Regions from separate parts of the Paenibacillus paludis genome, predicted to be linked through region 3. Evidence: predicted binding sites of a transcription regulator. Region 3 holds the regulator's gene; each other region holds the start of a gene.
The links. The regulator LexA, encoded in region 3, represses DNA repair genes until DNA is damaged. The targets are predictions, from matches to a motif close to CGAACATATGTTCG.
Positions count from the first base shown of each region.

Region 1: the regulator LexA is predicted to act here: its motif matches at 1,994-2,007, upstream of ACAN56_RS22835 (putative DNA modification/repair radical SAM protein).
Region 2: the regulator LexA is predicted to act here: its motif matches at 1,718-1,731, upstream of ACAN56_RS01410 (YolD-like family protein).

Region 1 covers NZ_JBGJZP010000013.1:111,682-114,963, reverse strand. The annotation lists gene ACAN56_RS22840 (TIGR03915 family putative DNA repair protein) at 1-640, opposite strand, end outside; gene ACAN56_RS22835 (putative DNA modification/repair radical SAM protein) at 640-1,950, opposite strand; gene ACAN56_RS22830 (LytTR family DNA-binding domain-containing protein) at 2,182-2,631, shown strand; gene ACAN56_RS22825 (hypothetical protein) at 2,624-3,034, shown strand; gene ACAN56_RS22820 (hypothetical protein) at 3,222-3,282, shown strand, end outside.
Region 2 covers NZ_JBGJZP010000001.1:349,098-352,379, reverse strand. The annotation lists gene ACAN56_RS01425 (C45 family autoproteolytic acyltransferase/hydrolase) at 1-432, opposite strand, end outside; gene ACAN56_RS01420 (hypothetical protein) at 747-938, opposite strand; gene ACAN56_RS01415 (hypothetical protein) at 1,174-1,572, shown strand; gene ACAN56_RS01410 (YolD-like family protein) at 1,762-2,085, shown strand; gene ACAN56_RS01405 (hypothetical protein) at 2,164-2,385, opposite strand; gene ACAN56_RS01400 (hypothetical protein) at 2,754-3,014, shown strand; gene ACAN56_RS01395 (AraC family transcriptional regulator) at 3,130-3,282, opposite strand, start outside.
Region 3 covers NZ_JBGJZP010000001.1:540,934-544,215, forward strand. The annotation lists gene ACAN56_RS02350 (DUF896 domain-containing protein) at 1-38, opposite strand, end outside; gene ACAN56_RS02355 (LysM peptidoglycan-binding domain-containing protein) at 149-562, opposite strand; gene lexA (transcriptional repressor LexA) at 856-1,482, shown strand; gene ACAN56_RS02365 (L,D-transpeptidase) at 1,658-1,996, shown strand; gene ACAN56_RS02370 (DMT family transporter) at 2,413-2,790, opposite strand; gene ACAN56_RS02375 (TetR/AcrR family transcriptional regulator) at 2,791-3,282, opposite strand, start outside.

The DNA of each region.
Region 1 (3,282 bases), on a different contig from region 3:
ACAGGCGGCGATAGGCCTCCTCAGCCGCATCCGGCTCCGGGGGTATCCATTCCTGGAGTGGAATAATGGCTTCTTGCCCGGGCTGATGGATCAGCGCCATCCTATGGGTCTTGTCATAGATCATGAAGCTTTCGCCCTGAAACCGGTCGCAGAAATGCTCCTGAATGACAGGGAGCACGTAGTTGCGGGGTTCAATCACCGCTGCCATGACCGGACCGTAAACGGAAAACCGCACAAAACCGAGAAAGAGATGCCCTTCCCGCCGCAGATGCTGTACCGCCTTCTGCAAGGCGTTCACGGTATCATCGGCAAGCATGTCCATAACCTTGCGGCCATGCGTGAAGCCGAGATACAGAAAATTCAGCAGCAGCAGTTCCTTGTCTGGCGTACATGTCCAGAATCCTAAACGGACAAGCTCTTCGGCCTCAGGACAGATGCGCAGAGGTATGGAGCGCAGTACGCGGTCTGCTTTGACGTTGTCGGTCTCAATCCATTTGGATTCCAGCAGCAGGCCTTGCCCTTCACCCTCCGAATGTATGGTTAGCGGAGTTTCTTTCCATTGGTAGCTCTCAAACACGCAGCATAGCAGGCCCTCAAAGCTGCCGTCATAGGTATAGGCCAGAGCGGCCGTCTTGAACATCAGGAGGATTCTCCTTTCCTCAGTCCTGCCGCTCCCGCTGCAGGCAAGGCTGCCAAATACGTGTCATCGAACAGGGAAAGCTGCTCGTACTGCGGCAGTAGAAACGGGGACAGCTCTTGGCCGGACATGAGTGAACGAAGCAGGGTATGCTCGCCGACTTTTAACCCCTCCAGCATTTTTCCCTTACAGGTAATGAAAAATTGAGCGCGCTTCAGCACGACACCGAGCTTCTTCAGCGCGTAAAAATCCAATGTCCCCGCCCGCCGTGCTTTTACAATCCGCTGAGCACTCCTTACGCCGATGCCCGGTACACGCAACAGCGTTTCGTACGGCACACGATTGATTTCGACCGGGAACTGCTCGCGGTGATTGATGGCCCAGCTGCATTTGGGATCAAGCAGCGGATTGAAATTGGGCGCCGCTTCATCCAGCAGCTCCTTGGCCTGAAAGCCATAGAAGCGCAGCAGCCAGTCAGCCTGATAGAGCCGGTGTTCCCGCAGGAGCGGCGGTTTGGTGTCCAGGGAAGGCAGCAGCGAATGCTCTACCACCGGGGTGTAGGCAGAGTAAAAGATACGCTTCAGCCCATACTTCCGGTACAACCCTTCCGTGAGGTTGAGAATCTGGTAATCGGTGTCCGGTGTTGCCCCTACGATCATTTGTGTACTCTGCCCGGCCGGTGCGAAGCGGGGAGCATGGTTGTATTTGACAATGTCCGAAGAATTCTCGTTTATCTTCTCTTTAATAAGGGCCATCGGTTTCAGAATGGACTGTTTGCTCTTATCCGGAGCAAGCCGGCCCAGGCTTTCCTTGGAGGGCAGCTCAATATTGACGCTCATGCGGTCGGCGAGCAGGCCGAGTCTGGAGAGCAGTATATCATCTGCGCCGGGAATTGCCTTCACATGGATATAGCCCCCGAAGTGATGGACGTTCCGCAGCAGCTCTAGAGCGGCAATCAACTGCTCGGTTGTATAATCGGGGTTACGCATAATGCCGGAGCTGAGAAACAGGCCTTCTATGTAATTGCGGCGGTAGAACTGCATGGTGAGGTCTGCGATTTCCTCCGGTGTAAATGCAGCCCGGCGCGTCTGATTCGATTTGCGGTTGATACAATAGGCGCAATCATAAACACAGCTGTTCGTCATGAGCACTTTTAACAGTGAAATGCAGCGGCCGTCCGCCGCAAAGCTGTGGCAGATGCCCATACTGACGGCATTGCCCATGCCTCCGGCCTGACTTTTGCGGTCCGATCCGCTTGAGGTACAGGCCACATCATATTTGGCCGAAGCCGTTAAAATTTCGAGTTTCTCCATGATATCCACGGTCAAATCCCCCTCACTTGGGAAAAGTATAACCCGAACAAATGTTCTTGTCAAAATCAAACAAATACATAAAAATACACACATAAGGGTGTCCCTTCGTGTCAGTGCATATGCGCCGCAGCGCGCCGTGCAACAAAGCCGCAGGATTTTGCAAGAAAACGCAATACTATAGTTTTAGCAAGGTTTTGCTTATAAGATCAGTTGTGAAAGGAGGATGCAGCATTGAACGTTATATTTGAAGCCGATTCAGCATTAGACCGGGGTGTCGCCAAAGTAAGTACCCATCCTGCGGAAAAGGAACATTGGGGGAATATTAAAGAGGCTATTCATACCGCAGAGAAAAAGCTTGTAGTGATCAACGCGAAAAATGACCGCCATGTTCAAATCGGGTGGAGTACGGTTGCTGTAATTGAAGCGGAAGACCGCATGTGCAGCGTACGTGTAATTACCGGAGAAAGGTATTTGCTCAATAAACGGTTGAAGGTTGTCGACGAAAGTCTGGATTCAGCCCTTTTTATGAAAATCAATAATCAAACCATCATCAATACGGGCTATATTAAAGAGTTTTCATCCACAGGCAACGCAAGGATTCAAGTGGTGCTCACGGATCATTCCAGTTACTTTGTCAGCCGCTATTACATTAAACAATTCAGGGGGAGATATCATGATTAGCCAGTTCAAGCATTCTTTTTTTCAAGTATTTACGGTGACATCCTTATGGGTAACGTTACTGTTAACGTTGTTTTATAGGGATCAACCGATCAGTATGGTATACCTGTGGCATGTTGCGGGGATTGCTGCAATATCGGCCGTATTATTTGGAATTATGTACGATGCCCTATGGAATCATTTCACCTTAAAGCCGTTCTGGAATATTCTGATTTCCTCCATTATTACAATAGCCGGCGGAATGCTGATTGTCTGGTTATTTTCACAAGATATGTTTCACGTTATTCTGCCCTGGTGGCCCGGAATGCTGTTATTGTCGGTTGTAATGCACACCATCGCTTTTTATTTCTACGCTAGAATAGACAGCCGAAAAAGAGTGGAAGAGCTGAACAAGATACTGAAGTAGGCTGCAACGGGGCGAGGGGCTGAAAGTGTTATTCCCAAGGAATCAGTTACTCCTGGCTCTGCAATCTGGCCAAAATGTATGCGCATTCCTACTTATGCTATAATAGCATCTAATAGTAGATTAGATTGATGGTTTAGGCTGCGTGGGTTTGCCGATTTGTGAAAATTAGGTCAGGGGTGTTGCAGGGATGAGAGGATATAACATTTGGCGTCCGTTGATGCTGATATTGGTTGCGCTGCTTACGAGAA
Region 2 (3,282 bases), 190 kb from region 3:
GTGGGCGGGCTTGCCCGTCACACGGGTGGTGCTCAGCAAAAGCTGATTATAGGGAGCATCCTCCCAGCCAAAATCATACGTCCGCATATGATATGTACGGCTTTTGTCTATAGGACCGGTTCGCAAGGCTGCCTGGCTGCAATGGCCGGCTGACTGGAAATAAGAGAAGTAAAAGACGACCGCTTCTTCCCGGATGCCGGTTTCATCGGCGAAACCTTTGATTTCCTGATTGACCCCGGGACAATATTTCTCGAACATATTCATTGCCTTATCAGCGGCAGCCGGATGGAGCGGCGGACTGCCCATAAACGGCGAGGACATAAAGGACATAAAAGCAGTGTCGTGTTTATAAAATGCCCCTAGTGCGCGCCCGACTTCATAATGTGTTCCTTCCGTAACAATATGCTGGTAAATGGATGTTTTGAGGTCCATTGTAAAGCTCCTTCTACGTTTACTCTCTGCGCAGAGTAGCTCCATTATAAAACTGTTACCGCTACGGCGGCAAAGCCGTGACAATGCTGAATCGAACGCTGTGGTTCCAAGGTGAAGTTATTTCCCGGCCTTTATGTGCAAAATGCTTGGCTAAAGTTGAAATTTCTTGTATTCATGGCATTTGGATGGTAAATTATAGATATAAGTTTGGGATTCAAATTCAGCTAATAATTGCATGAAATGTGTACATTAATCAATCCGCCAGTCCGTATGTTGGCGGGTTGATTTTTTTGAAAAAAGCCAGGCTGGTTTGACTATGTTCTGCTGTGAACAAAACGTTTTATGGTCCAAAAAGGTACCGTAAGGATACCTTTATTTGTTGAAATGCTTAAGGAATCCGAAGGATGATCAATTTCACAAAGGCCGGTAAAAGTTTCACCGCTCACAAGATGAACACGCTGCTTCATACTTTGCTCCAAGGCCGACTGTATTTCTATTTTTCTCATTCATTTCACTTCCTTTTAAAACTGTGGCATTATGATCTCTACTTATCATTAAACAGGATTTGAAGAATTTAACAGACTTAATGGTTACAATATTGTATTATTATTATATACATTGGCTAGAAACCGGGTTATTCTTAAAGTAACTGTTTACAGTGAATCTAGACCCAAGCACCCTCCAGGTTAGGACGGATAGGTTGATTTTCTCAGAAAAATGGAGTCGGAGAGGTGAATGGCTGTGGATACAAGGAATGTTATCAAGGGGATTTATCATGAAATCCTTGAACGGATCGAATTGCTGCTATTGAACTCAAGTCTTGAGTATGTGGAGCACTCTTCTGAAGTAATAGAGGGGGGCATGTATGCTTGGGGACAAGCTGACGTACTGAAAGATGCGTACCGGATGGCTTTGATTGAAGAATACTTAATACTAGTTACCCAAATGCGCTTGGAGTTGGAAGAGAAAGACAGCAAAGCTCTCGCCAGTTTTGACCATAGCTGCAATATTGTATTAACGTATTTAAAGCAGGAAACGTTTGTGTACGAGAGTACGAAAGAAGATGTATTGAAGACGATTGAAAAAGAATTGGCTATTCAGTACTTCGTAATGAATCTGCCGGTGGAGAACATGAAATAATTGTCCCCATAACCTGGTCGTCGCGGTGAATCGGGCATAGCTTTTTTGGTGTAATATTCAATCAAATAACGTTTAGCTCTCAGTCCGCCAGTGTTCAACTGGCGGATTTTTCCGTTGCTTTAATTTCTTTAAGATGGTTATAATACAAACAAGTGTTCCTATTTATAGGGGCTGAGGAGGTCTGACAACATGAAGAAATTTGACAGCATATTCGACTGCAGCCGGATGATGACTCCGGAGCACAAACGCCGAATCATCCAGGATGAAGAAAAACAGTGCCTGCGAAGCAAACCCGTGCTCGATGCTCAGGAATGGGAGCTGATTGATCAAGTGCTTGCTTATTCCAAGCGTTACAACGAACAGATTACGATCACGCTGTTCGATCCAGAACAAGACCATAAGATCAGGGGCGTTGTCATGTCGGTGGACCTGCAACTGCGACAGGTCAAATTACAGATTGAGTATGAATATGATTGGATTAAGATTGACGATGTTATTCAAGCGACTACATAAACAAGGGTCCCAATCCTGGGACCCTTTCTTTAAAATTTATATGTTCATGTCATAAAAGATTTTGCATTCTGCTTGTTACTACAATGCTGTTGCATATGGTTTGAATTCGTCCGGTATAGCTGTTACCCCTATTATAGCCTCGACAGCTTTCCAGGCCGCTTCAAAACTTGTTCCGCTGTAGCTTGTTCTATCCCGCGCAGGGCCAGACAATGACATGTCAAACACTATAAATTCTCCGGACTCTTCAATGAGTCTGAAGCTTACGGCGCGGTCTTTTGATTGCATTCGAATCTCCTTCAATTGGACAACCTCCTTAATCATTTCTGTACTAGTATAAAGTCTACACAGCAGTATACCGCATCACCCCAATTGCATCAATTAACTAATACGCTGCAAGGAGCAACATTGACGGGAAGGTATTGAAACACTACAATTAGCACGAGTAGCCGTTGGAATAATTTAGGATTTCATTTCTTCCATCGGATAAATAAGAAACCCATTAGGCGGGCTAACAGGAGGTGAAGCAAACAATGAAAAGGTCGGTTAACCTGTTTAAAGTTTTGCTTGGGATGATCATTGTCTACTTGCTGGTTAGTCTTGTTGCAGGTGTAATCGGGATGAATTTCAACAATTTATAATGAGTCTGTTCTGCAGATAGGAGGAAGTCAATGAAAGGCGAACATTTAAAATATTTAGGCGGCGGTGTAATTGTTCTTGGATTGATTGCTTCGATTCCTGTAGCCATGAACATGGGCACATTATCTGCCGGTATCTATCTGTTCATCTGGTCCTGCCTGATTGGTGTGTTTTTTATCGGTTTCGGGGAGCTGCTGTATTCGGTGCAACGGATTGAGCTTAAGATCGCCGGGGAACGTCCGCACTATGATCCATTGACAGGTCAATATGTTGACAAGGCGGACAGAAAATAAAGCTGCGCTTAGACGGGCCTTTTAGATTAAAGGTACGCAAGAACATATATAGTGACTAATAGGTTTTAAAACAACCCTGCCGGTGAACTCCGTCAGGGTTGTTCAGCATTTCGCCTTAACTCTCACGGAGAACGGCGCGATACTCGCTCGGCGGCATGCCAGTGTATTTGCGGAACTGCTTGGAGAAGTAGAGGGCATCGTTGAATCCGACGGATGAGGCCACCTGATCGATGGTGAGTGTCCCCCCCAGCAGTTCCCTGGCTTTGTC
Region 3 (3,282 bases):
AGTTCATTGATGCGTGCGACCAATTCGTCAATATTCAATGCTTTCCCCTCCCCTATAAATTCATTCTAACTTTGCCATGAGAAAAAGAGCTTGTCAAGGTCTACCCCCTGAAAGCTCTTTACGTCAGTCTATACTGCTTATGATGAAGTTAATACACAGGCAATGTCAGTATATCTCCGGCCTGAATGTTCCCGTTCTTCAAACCGCTTGTTTTTTTAATTCCTTCTATATATACGACCGTCTTCATACCCGCTGGTTTGTTCTTAAGGGCGATACTCCAGAGCGTGTCTCCGCGTTCAACTACTACCCGCTTTTCCTGCTTCACTAATGATGCTGAACTTGCAAAAACATTACCAACAACTGTAAATCCGGATACAACAAGCATAAAGACCAGCACAAGCTTCACGAGATATTCTTTACGGCATAATCCTAAGATCGCTGCAAATAAAGCGGCGGCGGATTGTTTCATTTCATTCATATGATTAGAAGCAGATTGTCCTCTAGTAGATTCAACTTCACCGGCCTCTTCGTAGATGCTGCGGTATGTACTGTATTTTAACATTGTTATCGTCCTCCAAACACTCGTTCTTACTTTCGGAAATAATATAACACGAACATGTGTTTTGATCAATAGATTTTTTAGAACAATTGTTCGCTTTTTTTCCGTATCCATAAATGTGCCAGTTTCCAGCACCGGCTTTGCCTTTTCCCGCCATTTCCAAGCCGTTATTAGATACTAATATGGTAAAAAGCTACTATTTCCACTACTAATCTCAGATTGTTAGAACTTATGTTTGTACGAACGGAAGTTCTATGTTATAATTTTCCCAAACATACTATATGGGGTTGATTCCGATGTCAAAGATTTCGAGTCGTCAACTGGCGATCCTGGAATTTATACGTAACGAAGTCCGTAGCAAGGGTTATCCTCCGTCCGTCCGGGAAATCGGTGAAGCTGTAGGCTTGGCCTCAAGCTCCACAGTGCACGGCCATCTGGACCGGCTTGAGAAGAAAGGCCTTATCCGCCGCGACCCTACGAAACCGCGTGCAATTGAGCTGCTCGGCCAGGAAGATTCCGAGAATGTACATCAATTCGTACAGACGGTTACCCGTATTCCTGTCGTAGGTAAGGTCACCGCCGGGGTGCCGATTACCGCAACGGAGAATATCGAAGATTACTTCCCACTACCTTCCCACTATGTGGGGGACAACAAGGTATTTATGCTCTCCGTTCTCGGTGACAGCATGGTGGAAGCAGGCATTATGAATGGTGACTACGTAATCGTCCGCCAGCAGCAGACTGCTGACAATGGCGATATCGTCGTTGCCATGACTGAAGAAGACGAAGCTACCGTCAAGACATTCTACAAAGAACGTGACCACATTCGTCTACAGCCGGAGAATCCGGCTTATGAACCCCTCCGTCTTAACCGCGTTACGATTTTGGGACGAGTTATCGGTCTCTTCCGCGATATCCATTAATATTTTTGTTCATATTTAAGGGCTGCTTCGCTTTTTCAAGTGAAGCAGCCCTTTCCCCTTTTCAAATGGTCATTTTACTCATTGCGAACATTTGTTCTATTTATCTCATATAACATTTCCTTTGAACAGCAACAGCACTCCGCACATATTCTGATATCAAAGGAGTGCTGAACCTATGCCTAATTATCGGATTATTGTTGATCTGTCGCAGCGCATGCTATATTTGCTTGACAATAACATCGTTACCCGAGGGTTCCCTGTCGGTATTGGCACCATGCTTACCGTTTCACCGGCGGGAGAATACACTATCATTAACAAACAGCCCAAGCCTGGCGGACCCTTCGGTGCATTCTGGATGGGTCTATCCAAACCACATTACGGCATTCATGGAACGAATGACCCTTCTTCCATCGGACATATGGTCTCCCATGGCTGTATCCGCATGTACAATGAGGATGTGCTGGCCCTTGCAGCAATCGTGCCTATTGGAACACGGGTTACAATAAGGGAGTAACAGTATGGTGGTCAGACAAAAAGCAAAAACACCCAAAGGATCACAAAAAAATGATCGAGGGTGTTTTTCATTGTGCTTAATATTGGTCCTTCCTGTCTGCTGATTCATACCGGTCGCGTATTTCACGATTTTTAGCATATATGTACAAATCCAAGGCTATTATTCCTCTCCGGGCAAGTTTAACCAACAGTACGAATGCGTAAATACAAGCTACAACCGATATGAGCCACATCAATACGCTAAATACGCCAATTCCATTAATGAAAAAATTCCCTCGATGCACAGACAACTTTCACTCACTCCCCTCTATTCTTGAATATGAAAATACCCCACCGTTCTGGCAGGGTACAGTTATTTCGTCATCATACTGTTGTATGGAACAAATTGTATATGATCTTTATTTCAACAGCTTCGGCTTAGGCTCTATCGGAAAGGCTGGTTTGTTGTGTTTCGGCAGCCTCATCAGAAGAACCATGTCCAGGTCCCAGCAAATTCAGCACAATCACACCAATGACGATTAAGGTTATTCCTATTACGCTGCCTGTATTTATTTTTTCTTTCCAGATCAGTACTGAGATCAGAACTGTAGCTACCGCTCCGATTCCAGACCAAATTGCATAGGCCGTATTTAATGGAATAGTCTTCAATGACAACGACAAAAAGAAGAACGAGCAAATGAAACTAATCAGCATTACGATTACAGGGATTATTTTGGTGAATCCTTGCGATGCTTTGAGCATCGAAGTTCCTACAAGTTCGCTGGCAATGGATATCGCCAAAAACAGATACGGCACTTACTTCTCCTCCTTTACTCCGTCCATCAATTCTTTGTAAATGCGTTCTTTTAACTCCAGATCTGGCGGTGCCAGTCCAAACTTTTCCGCAAACCAGAGTCCGTCGGTCGCCAGTCGGGCAATGGTTGCCCACAGTGGATCCACACCGTCATTTTCAAAATTATGTTGCCATTCAGCATATTTCTCCTGCATGTTTGTCAACAAGCCGGGATTCGTAAATAAAGCTGCTGCCAGCACCGAGTTCATGTCACTGCCTTCTCCAAAACCATAAAAAGTAGATTCAATGTATGCCCTGCTCCATTTACCAGCTTGTTGCTGGTCATGCTCTACACGGCTCTGAACATCTTCCGTAAAGTTTCGGGTCAGCTCATCCACCATACCGGAAACCAGTTGCTCCTTGTTAGGAAAGTGATACAGTAAACCGCCTTTGCTAACGTTAGCCGCTTTGGCCACAGCTTCCAGAGTTAAGTGTTCCACCCCTTGATCACGAAC